2 regions of the Paenibacillus hexagrammi genome follow, and region 2 is predicted to be linked to the other one. Evidence: a T-box and tRNA genes for the amino acid it is inferred to sense, from the RefSeq annotation. Region 2 holds a T-box; the other holds one or more tRNA genes.
What was found. The T-box of region 2 lies ahead of tyrS (tyrosine--tRNA ligase). A T-box ahead of a tRNA ligase gene usually reads a tRNA of that ligase, here a tRNA-Tyr.
Positions count from the first base shown of each region.

Region 1: it encodes a tRNA-Tyr, which carries the amino acid that the T-box ahead of tyrS (tyrosine--tRNA ligase) is inferred to sense. The anticodon was not compared.

Region 1 covers NZ_CP090978.1:5,800,538-5,808,497, reverse strand. The annotation lists rRNA gene L0M14_RS26605 (23S ribosomal RNA) at 1-1,021, shown strand, start outside; tRNA gene L0M14_RS26600 (tRNA-Ser) at 1,129-1,220, shown strand; tRNA gene L0M14_RS26595 (tRNA-Met) at 1,247-1,323, shown strand; tRNA gene L0M14_RS26590 (tRNA-Val) at 1,338-1,410, shown strand; tRNA gene L0M14_RS26585 (tRNA-Thr) at 1,465-1,540, shown strand; tRNA gene L0M14_RS26580 (tRNA-Asp) at 1,559-1,635, shown strand; tRNA gene L0M14_RS26575 (tRNA-Phe) at 1,668-1,740, shown strand; tRNA gene L0M14_RS26570 (tRNA-Tyr) at 1,793-1,877, shown strand; tRNA gene L0M14_RS26565 (tRNA-Lys) at 1,887-1,959, shown strand; gene L0M14_RS26560 (MTH1187 family thiamine-binding protein) at 2,187-2,486, opposite strand; gene L0M14_RS26555 (GMC family oxidoreductase) at 2,627-4,198, opposite strand; gene L0M14_RS26550 (gluconate 2-dehydrogenase subunit 3 family protein) at 4,195-4,791, opposite strand; gene L0M14_RS26545 (hypothetical protein) at 4,798-5,190, opposite strand; gene larA (nickel-dependent lactate racemase family protein) at 5,214-6,503, opposite strand; gene L0M14_RS26535 (C40 family peptidase) at 6,796-7,647, shown strand; gene L0M14_RS26530 (PucR family transcriptional regulator) at 7,759-7,960, shown strand, end outside.
Region 2 covers NZ_CP090978.1:2,087,212-2,095,171, forward strand. The annotation lists gene L0M14_RS31475 (fibronectin type III domain-containing protein) at 1-68, opposite strand, end outside; gene L0M14_RS09060 (transglycosylase domain-containing protein) at 98-2,698, opposite strand; T-box leader at 2,831-3,095, shown strand; gene tyrS (tyrosine--tRNA ligase) at 3,144-4,406, shown strand; gene rpsD (30S ribosomal protein S4) at 4,453-5,052, opposite strand; gene L0M14_RS09075 (sensor domain-containing diguanylate cyclase) at 5,864-7,375, shown strand; gene L0M14_RS09080 (helix-turn-helix domain-containing protein) at 7,474-7,794, shown strand; gene L0M14_RS09085 (IS3 family transposase) at 7,743-7,960, shown strand, end outside.

The DNA of each region.
Region 1 (7,960 bases), 2.9 Mb from region 2:
CCCCGAAGCTGTGAACCGAAGCCCCAGTAAACGGCGGCCGTAACTATAACGGTCCTAAGGTAGCGAAATTCCTTGTCAGGTAAATTCTGACCCGCACGAATGGCGTAACGACTTGGGCGCTGTCTCAACGAGAGATCCGGTGAAATTTTAATACCTGTGAAGATGCAGGTTACCCGCGACAAGACGGAAAGACCCCATGGAGCTTTACTGCAGCTTGATATTGGACTTTGGTACGATCTGTACAGGATAGGTGGGAGCCGTTGAAGCCTGAGCGCCAGCTTGGATGGAGGCGCCGTTGGGATACCACCCTGATCGTATCGGAGTTCTAACCTGGTACCGTAATCCGGTGCGGGGACAGTGTCAGGTGGGCAGTTTGACTGGGGCGGTCGCCTCCTAAAAAGTAACGGAGGCGTCTAAAGGTTCCCTCAGAATGGTTGGAAATCATTCGAAGAGTGCAAAGGCATAAGGGAGCTTGACTGCGAGACAAACAGGTCGAGCAGGGACGAAAGTCGGGCTTAGTGATCCGGTGGTACCGAATGGAAGGGCCATCGCTCAACGGATAAAAGCTACCCTGGGGATAACAGGCTTATCTCCCCCAAGAGTCCACATCGACGGGGAGGTTTGGCACCTCGATGTCGGCTCATCGCATCCTGGGGCTGAAGTAGGTCCCAAGGGTTGGGCTGTTCGCCCATTAAAGCGGTACGCGAGCTGGGTTCAGAACGTCGTGAGACAGTTCGGTCCCTATCTGTCGCGGGCGTAGGAAATTTGAGAGGAGCTGTCCTTAGTACGAGAGGACCGGGATGGACGTACCGCTGGTGTACCAGTTGTCTCGCCAGAGGCATAGCTGGGTAGCTATGTACGGAAGGGATAAGCGCTGAAAGCATCTAAGCGTGAAGCCCACCTCAAGATGAGATTTCCCAATTCGTAAGACCCCTTGTAGACGACGAGGTTGATAGGTTCGAGGTGGAAGTGCAGCAATGTATGGAGCTGACGAATACTAATCGGTCGAGGGCTTAACCTAAGAACTTTCCGAAGGAAAGCTAGCTTCGGAAGCATTAAGAAATACTCACACTTTACGTAAGTTTCGTATCTAGTTTTCAGGGCGCAAGTTCCTGGGATATACATCTTGGAGAGATACCCAAGTGGCTATAAGGGGACCCTCTGCTAAGGGGTTAGACTGCGTAAGCGGTGCGAGGGTTCGAATCCCTCTCTCTCCGCCAGTTTCAAACAGTATATCTTTATGTATGGCGGCGTAGCTCAGCTGGCTAGAGCGTACGGTTCATACCCGTAAGGTCGGGGGTTCGAGCCCCTCCGCCGCTACCATACAGAACCCATTTGGAGGCTTAGCTCAGCTGGGAGAGCATCTGCCTTACAAGCAGAGGGTCGGCGGTTCGATCCCGTCAGCCTCCATAGCTTTACTCGATGGAGTAAAGTGACGTAATATGGTTTTTAATTTTCATATATGCCGTTGTAGCTCAACTGGTAGAGCAACTGACTTGTAATCAGTAGGTTGGGGGTTCAAGTCCTCTCGACGGCACCATCCATAAATATATGACACGGAGCCGTGGTGTAGAGGCCTAACATGCCTGCCTGTCACGCAGGAGACCGCGGGTTCGAATCCCGTCGGCTCCGCCATTTATTTTTTGGAGAAGTTGCAGAATACATACGGCTCGGTAGCTCAGTCGGTAGAGCAGAGGACTGAAAATCCTCGTGTCGGCGGTTCGATTCCGTCCCGAGCCATTTGAGATGTATGCGTATTATGAAGCTAATATTACGCAAAGATCTCTTCTGTGGAGGCTTAGTGAAGTGGCTAAACACGGCAGACTGTAAATCTGCTCTCTTCGAGTTCGGTGGTTCGAATCCATCAGCCTCCACCATTAATATAAGAGCCATTAGCTCAGTTGGTAGAGCACCTGACTTTTAATCAGGGTGTCGTAGGTTCGAGTCCTACATGGCTCACTTTTGATAAAAGTGATAAAGACCTAGAGCGGTCTTTTTTTTATGTATTTTAATCATGTGAGGTTTCCAGAACACCAAAAAACCAAAACTCATGGACTATCCCAGAACAGTGATACTGGAGATGATGGTCTTGGTTTTGGTTTTATTTTTTTGCAGGGAAGAAGAGAACTGCGCCATGATTTGAGAGGGTGAACGATCGAATGACCCTATGTTTACCAACGTTATGGCTACAATTTGTCTTTCACGGATTGCAGCTTCTGCTCCATAGTTGCATGCTTATCGCGTCGATCATCAATTTTAATTGAAGTAGATACGCGTTGTGCACCGTGTAGAAAGGGGACCTCGTGGACAAGTCGAATGACTTCGAAAAGTCGCTCCAAAGGACCTTCCAGTATGGTTCCCATGGGGGTCATTTCGAACTGGATGTCGGTGTGTTTTTCAAGCTCCTTATGAAGATCTGCAACGTAGCTGCTTAAACTTGTAGTTCCAGTTCCAATGGGAATAATCGTGAACTCAGCGATGGCCATGCTTAGCCCTCCTTATCGTGTACATCAGGTGATTCTTCTCATTGTAATGGGTGTAAACCTGCTGTGCAAATGTATGAATCCGCAGAATGATGCTTAGGTAAAGAGTGAGGTGCTCAAGCACACGGTACATGGACTCACGATCAGATGTCCTGCAAGGTGGCCAGCTCCATGATATATTCAGCTGTTCTTGCTGCAAGCGCCATAACCGTATTCGTAGGATTGCCCCCACTAGAGGTTACGAAGATACTGGCATCGCAGATGAACAAGTTAGGTATGTCATGGCTCTGACCAAAGGAATTGACAACGGATGTATGTGAATTGCTGCCCATCCTGCATCCGCCCATGAGATGTGCGGTATCCGGTACTACATACTCGACCTGTCCGCCTGCGGCAGTGAGGATGGAGCTCATCGTGTCGACGGCATGTTCGATTAGCTTTCGATCATTGTCGCTATAGCTAAATGTAACCTTGGATCTAGGTATACCTAGCTCGTCTTTTTCGTCGGATAGACTTATGGAATTGTCCCAGCTCGGGAGAACCTCGCCAACCATCGTCAGGCGACCGTAATGATTGTAATTTTTCATAGCGTCACGCAGCGTCTCCCCCCAAAGCATACCGCTTACCGAATTGCTAATTCCATTCGCCATACTAACCGGTCTGGCACCATGAGCGTGGATCGTATAGCCGCGGGCGAAGCCTCTATTTTTATCGGTCTCATAGAGATCTTGCGTAGAAGCAAGGACCGGTGTCCCCTTATACAACCGTACTTCCTCTTCAAACTTCGCGTAGACATCATAGCTGCTGTGAGTCATAAAGCCACGACCTACCCAACCACTGCTGTTACTGAGCCCGTTGGGAAACTGGGCATTCGCAGAATGAAGCAGCAGACGGGGAGTTTCAACAACATATGCTGATACAATCACAACTTTGGCGCGCTGTCGGTACGATTGGCCACCGTGCATAAAGATAACACCGGATGCTTTACCCTCAGCATTGGTCTCAATTTGGGTGACCCTACAATCGGATAGTAGAATTGCTCCGGCATGGATCGCTTTTGGTATATGTACAATTAGAGTACTAAACTTTGCATTAGGCATACAGCCCTGGTTGCAAAAGCCGCGGTTGATACATGGAGGGCGTCCCTCAAAGGGAGCAGATAAAATAGCCAGAGGAGTTACCACTGACTGATACCCTAGCATCTCGCAGCCCTTTTGAAATAAATATGCATTGGGGCTAAGCGGTTCTCTCTCCGGGTAGGGATACGGCCCATGAAAGTTTCCCCATGGAAAATAGCGAGGTCCCGAGACTGCGATTTCTTTTTCAATTTTATGATAGTAGGGTTCAAGGTCTTTATAGTGAATGGGCCAATCCTCACCGACGCCGTCAATCGACTTGGTCTTGAAATCGGACTCGTGGAAACGGAGAAATACGCCGGTAAAGTGCTGGGTCCCGCCGCCCACACCCCAACCCGAGTTATTGTGACCCATGGTTAGTGGGTTAGAGCCGTCGACAAGGCGGGTATCCTGCCAGCCTAGGGATTTCATGGCCAGTTCATCACTGGCAAAATCTTTTTGAGGATCGCGATGGGGGCCTGCCTCAAGGATGACGACACTCATCCCTGCTTCGCTGAGCTCTTTGGCCAAAACTCCCCCAGCAGCCCCAGCTCCAATAATGACAATATCTACTTCATCTTGCTCATAGCGCCATTTCATTGCTCTTTCACAGCCTCCCATGGATCCGTTTGTCCCAAATGAGTTCGAATATAGCCGCGTGGATAAGCAGGCCCCCCATAGCCGATTTCAGACCATACTTGGGGATGAGAATAATAAGCCTCTATGGTTAGGGAGAGAAGCTTTTGAAACAATTCTTTTTGAGGGATACCTTGCCATTGCTCGCTTTGAGCGAGCTGGCCGCTGCTAATTTCGGACATAAGCTGCCGTTTTCGGCTCTCATCTAAATGGAAGAACGATTTTGAATCTGCGAGTTGAGAAGCTTCATCGATCGCCTTAAGGCCCTCTCTTAATAATATGCTTGCAACTGGAGTACCTGGTTTACGTTGGCCTTCACCCTTATGGCTCGAGAGGCTCTCATCAATGTGACAAAGCACATACTGAATGATTTCTCCACGATCGTCATCGACAAGCAGCGCACACCATGCACGGAGGATTTCCGCTTCAGTCAAAGTAAGAAACCTGTACTCATGCTCGCGAATGAGTCTGGATTGCACAATGGATTGTGTATGCGGATCCCAATGTTCGATCTCGTTCATAACGTTATAGGACGGATAGTGCGTATTTACTTTCATGCCATTTTACCCCCCATATACCGCAATTAGGCCAAGTATGCTAAGACCAGAAAAAAGTAACGGCAGCATAATCGGAGGGCCAATAAGAAAGTTACGAAAGGCATATCCGCCAACCCGTTTGCCGACACCTTTGACGTGATAATAAAAACCGATTAAGCCTGAAATAGCCCCAAGCCAAAAAAGCACTTGGGTAAGTCCGAACCACCCTGAAGTATTGGCTAACGTGGAAATGATACTGACCAAGCAAATGAGAGGAGCCAGTAAAACAGGTGCCCACATCACTTTGCTATGGAAGTTTTGCCTGTAATGGAACATGGTAACCTGGGCCCATAACAGGATATAGAACAGGCCGATCATAAAGATAATAACTCGATCCGAAGACCAATGACTCCAAACCATCCTTTATCCCTCCGAATTCATTCTCATGATGATACTTTCACTTGCGGGAATGTGATGCCGCCGTAGGGGAGGACCGCCACGGAGGTTGCCGGGTCTTTGAGTAGCATGGCTAATGTGGCCTTGAGGTCTGGAACCGGCTGAAAACCAAGAAGCTCAATAGATTTTGGTGACATTAGTGAGTGTAGGTAAACGGTATGCTTGTTCAGCACCTTGTCGATATGCTCGATTTTGTGAGCACCCATTGTGAATTTTTCCTTCAGCTTCTGAACCATAACGCGGCGGTCTTGAATAGTATCTACCCAGTACTGCAGGATGCCGTTCCCATACTGCTCCTCGCACTGTGCAATGAGGATTATGGTACCGCCAGGTTTGGTGATGGAAGCTGCATTTGTCAAGGATTTGACAGCCTGATAGAGCTGCGTGTCCTTCGGATACCCTCCGGGTGAAACGATGACTACATCGAACATGTAGGGAACCGTTACGCAAAATGTACGCCTGACCAAGTCCATGGCAGCACGATGAGCCTCGATAACATCTCCGGCTACAGCCCCAAGTAGATTTCGTTCGTGGTCAACTACTACGTTCAGCAAATAATGGATAGGAACGAACCCCAGCATCTCTTCCATATCAGCTCGAACGGCGTTATTTGGATCTCCGGGCGTAGCTGGATAGGCTTGGGACAGGCTGTGATTATGCTCAATGGCTGCTGATGAAGCAGCCCCAGGGAAGAGTGCTTTAACCCCACCGGAAACCCCGGCCAGTGCGTGAGGCTCCAGGTTGCCGGTTACCATGCGAAAGTCAGCCTCCACAACATGCTTGTTGATTTCCACAGGTGTTCCCATTTGGGTGACCCCGAGTTGAATACAATCTTCAGGTAAGCTGGAGTGGTTGAGAACTTGAACTCGGCGGAAGACGGATGTTCCTACAAGCTCCTTAATCTCCTGCTCCGTCTGCTTGCGATGAAGACCTAGAGCTATGACGATGGTTATACAAGCATCCGCGATTCCCCCTTGATTTATCGCATCCAGTAACTGTTCTAAAAACAAGTAGCTGGGACAAAGGCGCGAGGCGTCACTAATCAGAATGACTGCTTTCCTATATCCGCGTACAGCTTCATGCAGGGGCTTGGCCGCAATTGGGTTTTGGAGTGAATGCGATATGTAATCGAAGGCAAGGTCCGCAGGATGCGTGTTATAGGTAACCCAATGCGGAGAACGATGGTCCGGCAGAGGCAGCGGAATTTGCGTTTTCCCAAATGGAATGAAGTAGATAACAGGACCTCCTCTCAGTGGATACGTTCTAATTATTTCCAAAAGTTTGAAGTTTATGAGTGAGTTAATGTATTTCGAGAATCTGGTGAAATGTTACATATGGACCAAGTTTATTCTATTAACTTTGTGGAGTCAGAGATATGACAACTAAAAGTTGGCTCCATGCGGGAAACGGTGGATGTATTGCCATTGGTTTATTTGGCGGGGCTACCAGAGGTTTAGGTAAAGAGGAAACATTTAAGGAATGAAACGCTTTTTACTTCCATGGTAATCTGTTGCTAGATAGAGAGGACATTCCCATATGTACAAAAAAACGCATCGGAGGAAGAGTTATATGTTCAAGAGTCTAGTTCATCGCACTTTAGGAATTACTGTAGCCGTTACAATCGCTATGTCAGCAACTACAGCTGTTTCGGCATATGCAGCCTATGATGATATGGATGCCGTATCTCTAGTTGATAAAATGGTAGGGAAGGATTACTCCAGAGGTGATGAATCACCATCTCAAGGATTCGATTCTTCGGGATTGATCTATTATATTTTCCAGACGTTGGATTACTCGGTTCCTAGAACACTTTCGGCACAGCTTGCTATGAATAAGCCTTATATCAGCAATATTAGCAAAGCGCAGCCAGGTGATGTCTTGTTCTTTGGTAGTGGGAAGAACCCTACGTATGCCGCAATTTATGTTGGAAACGGTAAGATGGTTATGGCCTCCCAAAGCAAAGACGAAGTCGTCACCCGCAATGTCAGTGATTATAAGAAGAGCTTCATCGGAGGAAGAAGTATCTTATCTTCCAAGGATCGTTTGAAGGCACAAATGATTTTGGCAGCGCAAAAATATTTGGGCACCCCTTATGAATTTGGAGCTAAATACGGACAAACGGATACGCTGGATTGTTCCTCCTTTGTAAAGACAGTATTCGCTGAATACGGCATCACATTGCCGCGTGTTTCTCGAAATCAAGCCAAGGAAGGCACTTATGTAAGCAAAAGCAATCTGGAGGCAGGTGACTTGGTATTCTTTACGACGGCAGCATCCGGTAAGAACATCGGTCACGTGGGAATTTATGTCGGTAACGGTATGATGATTCATACGTACGGCGAAGGCGGAGTGAAGTTTACTTCTATTAATAAAGATTGGTGGGCGGACCATTACGTAACCGCTCGTCGGATCCTGAAATAAGACCGTAATGGAACCCTGAGAGCTCCGGCGACCAGGGTTCTTTCGCATCCATTTCGATTCATATGATACAATGGAGGAAGAGAGAGACTATGAGTACAGGGAGAGAGACACATGGAATGGGAACGCATGAAAGAACGATTGGAAGCGGTTTTACATGCGCCTATGAAGATAGGCTTACTGCCCGAGGCGCAATGGAATCGAATCATCGAAGAGTTTCAGGAACATAACGGTACGAAGCAATCGGTACGAAGCGTTGAGTCTGATGGGGATGTGCTCTTTTATATAAACAAGGAAAGCTCGGAGATTCGTGTGC
Region 2 (7,960 bases):
GGTGATGATTCTTTGCCTGCTACGTCTACAGCCGTAATGTAGTATCCCTGCAGGCTAGAAGCTGGCACGTGATCTTCAAACTTAGTTTCCGCGCCGGCTAGAACAACTTTGCCGCCCAGCAGCTGGAATTTGCCGTGGTTATCAGAGCGATAAATCCGATATCCGACCAGATCTGGACTTGGGCTGGCCTGAATGTGATCACCGCGTTATCGCCGGCTTTAGTGGCAACGACAGTGCTCGGAGCCGTTGGTACTAGGCCGTCATCAACACGAGGATCGAGTTCGGAAGGCGCGTCTGAATCGTAGTCCGTCGGTTTGTAACTATCTATCGGCTTTCTGCTTTTTTCAGGAAGCTTACTCATGGCGGTTTCAACTTCCTTAAGCAGCTCGCTGATCGACTTCTGTCTTCTGATTACGGTTTTCTCTTGGACGAAGTCTGCCGGCGTATCTTCCTGTGCCAAGTAATTAACCCCATTATAGGTGCTGATTTTCGCATTCAGCATGACATTGTCGGTTTCTGTAGGCACATATTTCTTATTAAAAATATCGGTTACCAAATGACCGGTTTTGGTTGTGAGCTCACTTGGCAGCATACCTGAAAGATCGGAAACTGTCGCACTGACAATGCCATCTGGCTTCTCAAATGCTTTGTTAGGAAACAGCTCGGGGTGCTTTTCAATGGTGCTGTTCATGACAAGCGCCCAAATATCTTTGGCGTGGTTCGTTTGCCCGATTTTCGAGGAAAGCTTGTTAATCGGTTGGTCGTATCCAATCCATACACCAACTGTAATATCCGGTGTAAAGCCCATAAACCATGCATCGGCATCGTCCTGCGTAGAACCGGTTTTACCCGATATTTCAATCTTGCCGTATGATTTATATTTCTTCATCAAATCGGTAGCGGTCCCTTGGGAGATGACAGTTTTCATCATGTCCGTTATCAGGTAAGCCGATTGCTCGGAGAAGGCAGTAACTGGCTCTTCCTTATGTTCGTAGATTGTTTTGCCGTTAGAATCCTTAATAGCTCTGATCATATAAGTTTCATTAAATACACCTTTATTCGGGATGGAGGCGTAAGCGCCTGTCAGCTCTTTAACGGATGTACCGCGGCTGAGTCCTCCGATGACCCCTGTTTGTGCGTAGTAATCTTCCTTGGCAATGGAGGTGATACCAAGCGTCTTGGCAAAGTTCCAAGCCTCATCGATTCCGACCTTGTTTAAGAATAGGTCAATGGCCGGTATATTATACGATTGATTAAGAGCGCGTCTCGCGGTCATCAAGCCGTGAAACTTGTGGTCCCAGTTTTCCGGAAGATGGAAGCCTTTAACTCCATCTTTTAGAATGATCGGCACATCATCCAAAATACTAGCAGGCTGAATGGCGCCTTTTTCAAGTGCCGGTATATAAGCGGCGATTGGCTTCATGGTCGAACCCGGCTGCCTATAGGCTTGCGTGGCATGATTCAGCTGTTCCTTAAAGAAGTCTCTTCCTTCAATCATACCTTTAATCGCACCGGTTTTGTTGTCAATCATGATGGCGCCAACTTGCTCATCCTTCTTCTTCTCATCATAAGGCGCGAAGTTCTTATCATTGCCTGAGATTTCGTGCATGGAATCATAGATCGATTTGTCTATCGTGGTATAGATTTGATATCCGCCCCGAAGGAGCTGGGTTTGTGCAGATTTGAACGCCTCATTGTAAGCGGCAGGATCCTTGTTGGGATCAATGTCCGGCTTTTGCAGCTTCAGTAGTATTTCAGTTGCTTCCCGTTCTGTTTCAATCATGAGATACGGGTATGTTGTATAAGCTTTTTGAGAAGCCTCCGGCATCGAACCGCGAAGATCAAAGGACAACGCTTCTTGATATTGTTCATTTGTTATTTTGTGTTCTTCAAGCATGCGTCTCAGCACAAGCTGCTGCCTGGTAACAGCTCTCTTGAATCCGTCTTCGTCAAATTCAGGCTTGCTTGTATAAGCCGAATATTGGGAGGGCAGCTGAGGCAGGCCTGCTAGATAAGCTGCTTGAGCGATGTTTAATTTGTTTAAATCATCAATATTGAATAAGCCTTTGGCAGCTGCCTTAATTCCATAAAGGTTATATCCGGTATGACCATTGCCATAAGGGATTTTGTTCAAGTAAGCCAACAGGATTTCGTCTTTGGACATCAGTCGTTCCATTCGCAAAGCGAGTAGAATTTCTCTAGCTTTCCTTCCGTCATCCCGATCCAGGGTCAAAAATACACGTCTGGCCAGCTGCTGGGTAATGGTGCTTCCGCCTGTTTGGACGTCCTCATGCAAGAGCTTTTGAGTGACAGCACGGTAAAGTCCTTTAAAATCAACGCCACGATGATTGTAAAAATCACTATCCTCAATGGATAGCACCGCGTCCAAAAGAATTTGCGGGATATCCGCGAGAGCAACAAGCCGGCGGTCTTCCTCTGTACGGAGCTGTCCGATGACCTTATCGTCATCAAAATAGGCGAAGCCTGTAATTGCATTTTCCTGAATCTGCTCCCGAATGGATTCCTCACTGCGGACAGGGTCCTTTTTTACTAACGCGCTGACATAGCCGAATGCGGTAAATCCTCCTAGAAGACCGGCGAGGAATCCCATTATGATTAGCCATTTCAGAGTAATTCCTGTTACTTTTAACGTCATTCTTATCCAAGGTCGATTTAATTTGGCAAAAAATTTGCGCATAAGTTCAAAATTCCTCCTAACGTGAACCTTGCTATTATACCATATTTGCCATTGGTTCGGTAATTCTCTCGTATAAAGTGGAAGGATCAAGTTTGACAAAATTCATATGCTGTGCTATAAAATTGGATAATGAAAAATGCGAAGACGAATCAGCAGTAGGTAGCTTGCAGATGCTTTCAGAGAGCCGGTGGTTGGTGAGAACCGGTACCTGCACGTTAGTGAATTACGGTTCTGAGCAGCAGTTGGGAACTTGCAGGGTACATCCCTTCATGAGTAGCGATTGCCGGTGCGCCGCCGTTATCGGTATTGAGTGAAAATAGCAGGTTTATGTATAAATATACGTAACCGCTGTTTTAATTAGGGTGGTACCGCGAGCTAAAGCCTTCTCGTCCCTTGTGGATGATAAGGCTTTTTTTTATTACTTGAAAAAGGAGACTGGCTCAACATGAACATTTTACAGGATTTGGAGTTTCGCGGATTGCTGCATCAAATTACGGATCGGGAGGGACTCGACAAGAAGCTGAGCGAGGAGAAAGTGGTGCTGTACTGCGGTTTTGACCCTACGGCGGACAGCCTCCACATCGGAAGTCTGCTTCCGATATTAACATTAAGAAGATTTCAACAAGCGGGGCATATTCCTCTAGCGTTAGTGGGTGGAGGTACAGGCTTGATTGGAGACCCAAGCGGAAAAGCGAACGAACGGACGCTGAATGGTCCGGAGGTGGTAGAAGCCTGGTCGGAAAGTATTAAATCTCAGCTTTCGCGATTCCTGGACTTCTCCGAAGAACGTGAAAATCCAGCCGAGTTAGTGAACAATTATGATTGGCTAGGTCCACTGAACGTGATTGAATTCCTTCGCGATATCGGTAAAAATTTCACGGTGAATTACATGCTGGCTAAGGATTCCGTCGATTCTAGAATCACCAAGGGGATTTCTTTCACGGAATTCAGTTATATGATTTTACAATCCTACGATTTCTTAAAGCTGGCTGAGACCAAGGGCTGCTCCTTGCAAATCGGAGGAAGTGACCAGTGGGGCAACATAACAGCGGGTCTTGAGCTTATCGGCAAAACGACGGATGTTCGAGCTTATGGAGTTACGCTGCCACTCGTGACTAAGAGCGACGGTCAGAAATTCGGGAAGACTGAAGGCGGAGCCATATGGCTGGATGCTGCCAAAACCTCGCCGTATCAATTCTACCAATTCTGGGTGAATACAGATGATAACGATGTGATTCGTTTCCTGAAATACTTTACATTCATTGGTCATGAAGAGATTAATCGTCTGGAAGAAACAGTGAAAACGGAGCCGGAAAAACGAGAGGCACAGAAAACACTAGGTAGCGAGGTAACCAAACTCGTACATGGGGAAGAAGCTTTACAGAGCGCCTTGAATATTACAGCTGCATTGTTTAGCGGTAATATCCAAGAGCTGTCAAAGAGTGAGATTGAGGAAGCGTTCCAGGATGTTCCATCCAGCATGATTGATCTGGAAGATATGGGAATCCTCGATCTGCTAGTGGCTGTAAAAGCAGCACCTTCCAAGCGACAGGCTCGACAGGATGTTGAGAGCGGTGCTGTCACTGTCAATGGTGTACGTGTGCAGCAGACGGAAGCTAAGGTAAGTGATCTTGGCCGCTTAGGTGGATCCTACCTGGTGATTCGACGCGGGAAGAAAAACTACTATTTAGCTCAATTTCAAGGCTAATTGAAAAGAAAAAGGGGCTGTCCCATTTGGGACAGTCCCTTTTTTATTAACGGCTGTAGAACTCGACGATTTGCTTCTCGTCAATTTCTTGAGGAAGCTCAGAACGCTCAGGCAGACGGATGAATTTACCTTCCATGCCGGAGTCGTTGAACTCCAGGTAAGTTGGCAGGTAGTTGCGGTTAGCAAGCGCTTCTTTCACAGTGGAAAGACCTTTGCTTCTTTCACGAAGGCTGATAACGTCGCCAGTGGATACAGTGTAAGAAGGGATATCCACTTTTTTGCCGTTTACAGTTACGTGACCGTGGGCAACTAATTGACGTGCACCTGCACGGGAGTTGGAAAGACCAAGACGGTACACAAGGTTGTCCAGGCGGCTCTCAAGCAGGATCATGAAGTTTTCACCCGCGATACCTTTTGTTTTTGTTGCTTTATCAAACAGATTGCGGAATTGCTTTTCGTTCAAACCATACATATGGCGAAGTTTTTGTTTTTCTTGAAGTTGAACGCCGTAGCCGCTCAGTTTTTTACGTTGTCCTGGACCATGTTGTCCTGGAGGGAAAGGGCGTTTCAATTCTTTTCCAGTACCGCTTAGGGAAATGCCAAGACGGCGGCTTAATTTAAACTTAGGACCTGTATAACGTGCCATGTTAGGAAAAACTCCTTCTTTTTCACATTTAGTTGTAAGATACACTAGATGTTCGAGTGAAGACAAGTGCCTGGTTTTGCTTACGAGTCTGATAGGTAGAGACTCCCTGGCAAGAGTAGTTCAGCCGCTGTCTTGTCAGGAGCAAAATCAGTGAGGGTGATCACAAATGGCATTCACCGATATCATGTTGGTACTCGACTTCTTATTTTATAAAAAACGCCTTGTAGTGTCAAGTGACTTTCCCTTGGTGGCTCGAGAAAAATTCGTGCAATGCTCCAAGAAAAATAGTATGATAGTATCAGTTATTGTTTTCAAGAGCTATCATGACATAACTTAGTTGTTAAAGGAGCAGCTTATGAGCGAAAACCTTCGTTGTCAGAATCCCATTTTTCATACAAAGCACTTCGAAGATTTTCTTCGCCGTGGGTTATTTCTTTCCAGCGATAATGTAAGTGCCGTTCAATATCTGCCGTTTATACAGCAAGCGTTTGCAGGGTGGAGAAGCCAAGGCGCAGAAGAACTGTTGCCTTCAGAGTCTTGCTTCTTGCTTATGAATACAGATTTTAATCCTATAGATTCATGTTCTAATCTTCAAACCGAATTTACCGACTTGGTCCGGCCATCTGCTTGTTGGGAGCGAGTTTCCAGCTCTGATGCTGTGCCAGCTATCTTAGAACTAGTCAGCGAACGATCAGAAACCTCGACTCATTTAGAAACTAGGGGTGTGGCAGTTCCCTTCTGGAATGAACAGAGCACTCCAATTGGTTACCTAGGATTCGTAAGTCTAACAGTTTCGGAGTTTTCGAAGCTTGTGTCGTCTCTATACACGATTGCGGAATCCTTGAAAAGCAGTGTGTATCTTCTTGCAGAGAGACGGAAATATGAGCAGCTAGTCCGCCATAATCAGCAAAGCGAGAGGGAATCCAAAAAGCAGGAAGTTTTATTCGAGGCTTCCAAAAAACTTCACGCCAAGATCGATGTTGATTCGGTATTAACAGAAGTAATCGAAAGTATACACAGTGTGTACCCAAATATTGAAGTGGACCTGTTGTTATCTCAAGATAGCCACAGTACTAGTCTTCCTGTAAAACCACTTAATTTTCAAAGCCTGGAAGACGACATCAGTACAAGAGCATTCATGGAAGGGCACGTTATTTTTGAACCGACTTCGGATACAGATGGTCCAAGCTATGGCAACATTGCTGTGCCGTTATCAGGGAAACAGGGCGTGTATGGAGTTTTGTATCTTCACTCCGCGTATGATTTAATACACTCCACCGATCTGCAGTTTATTTCTGTACTAGCGGATACTGCCGGTTCCGCCTTTGAGAATGCGAAGCTGTACGAGCAGTCCAATTTATTAATCAATGAGCTGCGTCTTATTAATGAAATTACAAAGCAGTTGAACCAGCAAAGCTTGCGACTGAACGAAATTTTTAATTTTGCGTCTAGCGAGCTGCTCTCTATTTTTGGAGCCGATTATTGCTGTATTCTTCAAACAGATAAAAATGAAGAGAAGCTTGTCGTGCAAGCGACGAATCTTCCGGCGATGTATCACGAAACATTTACATTAGACGAAGGCTTCTCCGGATTAATATATACAACAAAAGAGCCGATCATTATTTCGGATTATTGGCAGAACAATAAAGTAAGCTCGACATTAATGGATAGAAGTCAGTCGCGTTCTTTGATAGGTTCTCCTATTTTAGTGAATGGTGAAGTGGTCGGAGTTATTCTTGTAGTTCACAGCAAACCGAATTTCTTCTCGTACGATAATTATAAGCTGCTTCAAGTATTATCAGGACACATCGGACTGGCTATGACCAATGCATCTTTACATGCTGAGGTTAAGCGGATGGTCATCACGGATAATTTGACAGGGTTATACGCCCGTCATTATTTGGATGAGCAAGCGAATCTTATGCAAAAAAAGGATTTTTGCGGCTCGTTGATTGTAGTGGACATTGATAATTTTAAGCGAGTTAATGACACGTATGGGCATCAAATTGGCGATAAAATTTTGATACAGGTCAGTCATATTATTAAAACAAGCATTCGAGATACTGATATTGCCGCAAGGTGGGGCGGTGAGGAGCTCGCTGTTTATCTGCCACAGGTAGCTAAGGATCAAACGGTAAGAATAGCGGAGCGAATCCGTACAAGAGTAATCCAAGAGACGAATCCGCAAGTAACCGTTTCCTGTGGTGTGTCGGATTGGAACTGGGAAGAAGATAAAATCAGTGTGGAATCATTGTTCTATCGCGCGGATATGGCGCTGTATCAAGCGAAGAATAATGGCCGAAATCAAATTCAAATAGGTTGATATATGAAGACACAGCTTGAGCTTTGGAGTGCCCCCCTTATAATAGACATTGGAAAAACCCCCTGGGTAAACCGATGAATTATTAGGGGGGCATTTCTATGGCGATCAAAGGACAAACGTTTAGACATTATCCAGAATCCATCAAGACAGAGGCTATTCGTTTACATGAGGTGGAGGGTTGGAGCTACCGAGAAATCACAGAACATTTGGGGATATATGATAAGGGACGGGTCAAGAAGTGGATGAGTAAATACCGTGAGTGCGGCGAAGAAAGTTTTAAGGACAAGCGTGGAGGCCCCTTTCGAGCAGAGACAGAGCAAGAGCGACTAATTCGACAGTTGCAATTAGAGGTAGATGTGCTAAAAAAGTGGTTACAAATCTTGAGTCGGGAGGTGCACAAGATAAATACTACGTCATAGATGAGTTGAAGGAGCAGCAAAGCGTGAAAGAGTTATGTTCTTATTTGGGAGTAAGCAGAAGTGGTTACTACGCCTATGTAAAGCGTAGGACAACAGATCCTGATGGAGAACTAAAGCTCAAAATCTTGGCGATCTACGAGCAGCGTAAGAAGATTCTAGGGTACCG